Regions from separate parts of the Paenibacillus sp. FSL E2-0201 genome, predicted to be linked through region 1. Evidence: a T-box and tRNA genes for the amino acid it is inferred to sense, from the RefSeq annotation. Region 1 holds a T-box; the other holds one or more tRNA genes.
The links. The T-box of region 1 lies ahead of NSU15_RS24190 (valine--tRNA ligase). A T-box ahead of a tRNA ligase gene usually reads a tRNA of that ligase, here a tRNA-Val.
Positions count from the first base shown of each region.

Region 2: it encodes a tRNA-Val, which carries the amino acid that the T-box ahead of NSU15_RS24190 (valine--tRNA ligase) is inferred to sense. The anticodon was not compared.

Region 1 covers NZ_CP150154.1:5,346,634-5,350,057, reverse strand. Annotated here, with positions in the region: gene NSU15_RS24195 (LysM peptidoglycan-binding domain-containing protein) at 1-580, shown strand, start outside; T-box leader at 923-1,206, shown strand; gene NSU15_RS24190 (valine--tRNA ligase) at 1,410-3,424, shown strand, end outside.
Region 2 covers NZ_CP150154.1:2,775,302-2,778,725, forward strand. Annotated here, with positions in the region: gene NSU15_RS12185 (phosphotransferase) at 1-256, shown strand, start outside; gene mauJ (methylamine utilization protein MauJ) at 598-963, shown strand; gene NSU15_RS12195 (hypothetical protein) at 1,129-1,416, shown strand; tRNA gene NSU15_RS12200 (tRNA-Val) at 1,760-1,831, opposite strand; gene NSU15_RS12205 (hypothetical protein) at 1,964-2,266, opposite strand; gene NSU15_RS12210 (copper amine oxidase N-terminal domain-containing protein) at 2,397-3,424, opposite strand, start outside.

The DNA of each region.
Region 1 (3,424 bases):
TCAGGAGCAAGAAGCGGAATATACCTTTGCTTCCAGAGAAAAAGCTGTCCCAGCAGCCACTGTTGAGGCAGAGCAGGACATTGCTGTATTCGCTTCAGAAAACGAGGCAAACCATGAGCTTCACGCACAAGAAGAGAATGCTCAGCCGATCAGTGAGAATGCAAACGAAGCCTTTGTTTCTCAAGAGACGGTGCCACAGCCAGAGGAGAAGCAAGACCTTAAGATTGCGTTAGGTAGTAAGAAAGAAGCAGAGGTTCCAGCGAAAGAACATCTCACCTTCTCTTCATTACTTAGCTCTAGTCGTTCCCGTAAAGAACAGGAAGCTCTTCAGTCTGAAGGAACTGCATCGGCTGCAGCGATCATTCCAGAAGCGGGAAATAATACAGAGTGGAAGAGCAGATTCATTACCGGAGCAGATGGCGCTAACTTGTTCCGGAAGGTTCGCCTTTGCATCGTGCAGCGTGAAGAAACGCTAGATACGATCGCAGAGAAGTATCAGCTAAGTGCGCGGGAGCTGGGAATGTATAATCGATTGTCAGGGCAGAGTGTAGAAGAAGGGCAAGTATTGTACATTCCGTAGACGAGTTACAATGCGTACTCACATGAATTGGTGAATCCCGATCTGATAGTAGATCGGGATTTTTGTCTAAATATAAGAATATATAAGTTTCACGTTATACATTATCCTTATATTTCTCGAATAAACGCTTACCGTCCGTAAAAGGACGTCGAAGGCGTTTATTCTTGTGTGACCGGAGAACGTTAGAAAGTGGGGTATCTAACCAACGCAGAGTGATGAATCGAATGAAAATTCGACATATGCACGCTATAAGTCGAAATTCCGCTTAAAGTCCCGCTGTAGAAGCCTATTCAGGTTGACTAGGGATGACTCAAAATGTATTATGGAGTAAGCAATATCTAAGTAAAGACTGGGAACGGGAAGAGTAGGCGGTCAGCCCTTCAGAGAGCGGAATGCAAGTGCTGTGACATTCCGTAGGATACAGCCACCGAAGTCGCCCCGGAGTCGCCCTTCTGAGCTTGTCTTCATAGGCATGAGAGATAAGTTAGGATGTGGCCGGTAGCAGCCGTTATCTGTACGAGTGTCGCGCTAAGCTTCTGAACCGTAAGGTGAGAGAAGTGTAGGTTTATTTTTCATTGGCGCGAAACAAAGGTGGTACCGCGAAAGAATGGCCTTTCGTCCTTTGAGACGAGGGGTCTTTTTGTTTTTTAAATATAAGAATGTATAAGTTTCACTCTGTATATCGTTCTTATATTTTTACAAGAAACTACAAGTAACCAAGTGGAGGTATCAGAGAATGGCTGACCAAAACAATCTAACAGCGGCAGAGTTGCCGGACCTGCAAGATACAGCGGCAGATGCTGCCGCTGCAAACGACACTAAGAATGAAATGCCAACAACGTATGATCCGAAATCGGCAGAAACCAAGTGGTATTCCTACTGGACAGAGGGTGGATATTTCCGTGCAGGCGGACGTCCAGATGCAAAAGCATATAGCATTGTAATCCCGCCACCAAACGTAACGGGAATGCTGCACATTGGCCATGCGCTTGATTTTACGCTTCAGGACATCTTGATTCGTACGAAACGGATGCAGGGCTTCGACACGCTTTGGCTACCAGGTACGGACCATGCCGGTATCGCAACGCAAACAAAGGTAGAGCAAAAGCTGCGTGAACAAGGAATCTCAAGACATGATCTCGGACGCGAGAAGTTCCTGGAGCAGGTATGGGATTGGAAAGATAAATATGCGAATACCATTCATGAGCAGTGGGCTAAGATGGGGCTTTCCCTTGACTATTCCCGTGAACGGTTTACCTTGGATGAAGGGTTGTCGAAGGCTGTACGTGAGGTATTCGTTAAGCTTTACAATAAAGGTTTGATCTACCGTGGGAAACGTATTATCAACTGGGACCCGGCGGCTCGCACAGCATTGTCGGATATCGAGGTTGAATATAAAGAAGTTAACGGTCACTTGTATCACCTGCGTTACCCGCTCAAAGACGGTAGTGGATTTATTACAGTAGCAACCACACGTCCGGAGACGATGCTGGGCGATACGGCGGTTGCTGTTCATCCGGAAGACGATCGTTATAAAGATCTGATCGGCAAAACGTTGATCCTGCCGATTATTGGCCGTGAGATTCCGATTATCGCTGATGATTATGTAGACAAAGAGTTTGGTAGTGGTGCGGTTAAGATTACACCAGCTCATGACCCGAATGACTTCGAGATGGGTCAACGTCACAACTTACCGCAGATTAACGTAATGGATGAGAGCGGTACGATGAATGAAGAAGCAGGACCTTATCAAGGTCAAGACCGGAGTGTATGTCGTAAGGCCATTACTGCTGACCTGAAGGAGCAAGGTGTGCTGATCAATATCGAAGATCATGTGCATCAAGTAGGACACAGTGAACGCTCTGGAGCCGTTGTTGAACCCTACTTGTCCACACAATGGTTCGTGAAGATGCAGCCACTGGCTGAAGCTGCCATCAACGCACAGAAGGATGGGAACGGGGTTAACTTTGTACCGGACCGTTTCGAGAGAACTTACCTGAATTGGATCGAGAACGTTCGCGATTGGTGTATTTCCCGTCAGCTATGGTGGGGACATCGAATTCCAGCATGGTATTCCGAGTCTACTGGTGAACTGGTTGTGGCAAATGACGAGGAAGAAGCGCGCCGGATCAGCGGTCTAACCGATCTGAAACAGGACGAGGATGTATTGGATACTTGGTTCAGCTCTAATCTGTGGCCTTTTGCGACACTAGGATGGCCGGATGAGAACAGCGCAGATTTCAAACGCTACTATCCGAACGATGTGCTCGTAACAGGTTACGATATTATTTATTTCTGGGTAGCGCGGATGATCTTCTCAGCCCTCGAATTTACCGGAGAAAAACCGTTCTCTGATGTATTGATGCACGGTTTGGTACGGGATTCCGAAGGCCAAAAAATGTCCAAATCTCTCGGAAACGGCGTAGATCCGCTTGAAGTTATCGAGAAGTATGGCGCTGATGCAATGCGCTACATGATTTCTACCGGCAGTACCGCCGGACAGGATCTGCGTTTCCGCTGGGAAAAGGTTGAACAGGCGCGTAATTTCGCCAATAAGATCTGGAATGCATCACGCTTCGCGCTCATGAATTTGGAAGGCGTAAGCTTTGAGAATATTGATATTTCTGGTGAGCTAAGTACTGCTGATCGTTGGATTCTGCACCGTCTGAACGAAACTTCTCGCGAAATTACGCGTCTAATTGACTCGTACGAGTTCGGTGAGACCGGTCGCCAGCTGTACAACTTCATTTGGGACGATCTCTGTGACTGGTATATTGAGTTCGCGAAGCTGTCGCTTTACGGATCAGATGCCGCTGCCAAAGCTAAGACACAGTCTGTACTTGC
Region 2 (3,424 bases), 2.6 Mb from region 1:
TTCTTATATCCACCCAGCGTTCAGAAGCCAGTTACTAGAATCATACGCAAAACAATTCGACCTGCCTCATAACTATGTTCAACAATTGGAAGGCTTCTTTGTAGCAGCCCAACTCGAAACAATGAATTTTTGGCTTGGGTTGCCTGAATCAAATGAGTGGTTACCCAGTCACATTAGTAAATTAGCAAGTCGGGAATTTAAGTTATATGTAAATAAAGAAGAATTTCTCTTTAGTGGTACTCCTTACTGGGAGTAGTTTGTTCAACTCCCATGGAAGAACGCATTTTCTTCCATCATCTGTGGTGCGGCGCTTGCGCTGCATGTATGACTAACGGAGAACGATAGTGGAATAGGGTTGCTTCGGCAGCCGTTTTTTATTTGTTCAACGACGGGCAGGATAGTTTAATTGTTTCTCGAATAGATTTCGAAATAGAGTTTTTACGAACCTCTCGTGAATAATACGTTATATGAAAGAAATGAAATGAGGTATTTATCCAATTTTCAAGAAATAGTAACGTAAAGAGATACATAGAACGGCAAGAATTTATAAGGGCTTTTGAAGAAGCACTATCTCTTTCGCAACACCATCCAACTTTTCTGAAAGCGTATGGCTGGTATAGAAAAGGCATTACTTCTGAAGATGCTTTTGATTCATTTCTCGCATTGTGGAATTCAATAGAAATAGTGACTTCTAAGTATCACCCTAGAACTGAAAGAGCAAAGAACGGTTCGAAATCACAGATTTGGGAATCATTTATATCAGTTTGGGGCGAATGCCAGGATTGGCCATTGATGATTAGAGGCAATAATCAGTGGATAGATCAGAACTACTTGACTAGAAATAATATTGCTCATGGATTAGCAAACGTAAACATTGAGGAAATTGATGAAGTTATTTCAAGGCTTGCAACAATAAAAATGGTATCAATAATGTTCTTAAAAGCATGGAAACACAATTTGTAAGATTCATCGGAGGGTGATTTCTTTCATATAACATAATATATCAACGCTTAGGCTGTTCGACCTCAGTTAATAAGAGCATTTCGGGATTAAACTAACGGCGATCGAGAGGTTAATAAATATACTAGAGAATGATCTCTTGATTGACTGACTTTGGAGGGGGATGAAATGTCTTTACTTAACTGGAAATTTGATGATAAAGTTCAATGTTCTTCGAATGAGTGGAATTGGGTAGAGATCACCTTAATGCTTGTAGATGGCAGCAAGCGGTGGAGTATTTTATACACACCAGAAAGGTTGCATAATAGCCTTTCACGACCAAACATAGATCCACCAGGATTACATATTCCGCATATGATTATCGTTAGAAGTTACGAAATCGACGACATTGAAAGAATGTTACGCTACCTTGAAAGTGAGGGAGAGCTTCTCACCGCTTCCAAGCTTATAGAATAGAAATAAAAATCACCTTATCAGGTAACTCATGCAAGCGTGAGGTGAGACTATGAGGTTAGAAATTATTGTTGTATTCACAGTTATCAGATTGAGATTCGAACAATTAAAGCCGCTGCAATGAATAAAACATAGAAGCCGACCATAGGTCGGCTTTTTTATCTATTTGAATTTGATTTTTCCTAGTAGTTAATTCCGTTAAAAGAGCACATTCTCACCTGCAAAACAATTTTAAAAAACTATTCTTGACCAAATCTTGACCAAAGACCAGTTTTACTCCTCATGTCATACTCCGAATTATCCCTAAAAAAAAGAAAAAGCCTTATACAATAAGGCTTTCTACATATAGGACGGATGGGGTTCGAACCCATGACCCCTACCCTGTCAAGATAGTGCTCTCCCGCTGAGCTACCGTCCTGCGACGAATTTCATAATACCATACGATAGAGTAGGATGGCAATTCTTTTTTTACAATCTGTAGGGATGATAGTTTACATAGTCTTAAAAACAATAAGAAAAGGGGATGCCCCTAACATCCCCTCTCACCGTCTCAAATAAAGAACGGGAGTAGAAATATATCGCTTATACCGAAAAATGGGATGCGTCGTGGAAAGAAGCGACGTCTTGGGAAAAAGCCAGGCCGGAAGCCAAATTGTCTATACGCCGATTCGTGTGTAGGCATTCCGTTTAAACGTTCTACCATTTCGTTGCTTGGAACCGCAAGAGTAACATAGTTTTGATCTACATGGGCAATAAAGCCATCAAAGGACTGACCGTCAGTCGTTGTAATACCAACGTATTTGTTCATACAATTCCAACTGACCTGTTGATGTAAATTTGCATTTGTATCCATAAATAACCTCCTCAATTGAATAACCCTGATAATAGTCTATGGTTCGTAGCCTATAACGTTCACGGCGTTAGCCTAGAGGGCATCATATAATTCGGGCTATTTTGTGTGAGGAAGTTAAAATGAAGCGGAATCATTGTCCCAGCGTATAGATCAAGTCTTTCTTGCCCGTAAGCGGGGAGTCATTTAAAAAGTACAACTTATCGCCACTCCGTTTCACGAACTTCAAAGTATCTCCTTTGTAAGGAGTATCGTTATTTTCTGCGTACTTCTGATCCTTTGCAGTAAGCAGCTCCTCGTATAAAAGCGTTCGCTTTCCTGTTTTGCGGTCGATTAAGGTAAGCAATCCTTTTTGATTACCGCGGAGCAGAAGGATATCGTTATCAATAGCTTCTATATAGTAAGCATCATCTTCTTTGCCTCCCAGTTTCAATAGATCTAAAGTAGCTGTTATATTGCCCGTGCCATCCTGTACGAATCGTAAAGTGTTGCCATCATGCAATAGCAGATTGTCGTCAAACGGTTTGAGATCTGCATCTCCTCTGAACTGGTAGGCGAAAGTAGCTTTGCGAAGTAACGCGCCATTCTTGAATACGAGGGTGACAACACGTGTATTGATATGGGGTTCTCCAAAAGAGTCAGTAATCGTAATGACGAGCAGTCCACCCGGTGTTTTATCAATCTGCATTCCTGCCCAGTCAAAACTAGTTTGAAGTGAGGTGAGAAGAAGCACTTTATCCTTGCCTTGAGAGACATATAAGTCTCCATTAGCTTTAATTAGTGTATAAGTACGCCCGCCATAGGTTTCTGTAAATACGTTGTAGGTTTTTAGATCGCTCGCTAATAATGTATTAGTTTTGGGATCCAGATGGAGATTACTACCTTCGAATGCTTTAACGATAAAGCGAGCGGGTACATATATGCCGTCTTCTTTAGATTTGAAAGGGGAACCGCCTAGAGCTACGGTTTTCCCGTCAAGAACACCATTTTGACTCCCGATTCGAACCGCGAAGCTTTTGGTCCAGCCTTTGAACAATGCGCGTTCGCCGGACTTATCCCATTCCATCTTCAGACCCGCACTCTCAGCGATTCCTCGAACATCTACGTAGATTACTCCATTTTTGAGTACCGCCGGACCTCCTACGGTTCCACCAGGAATAC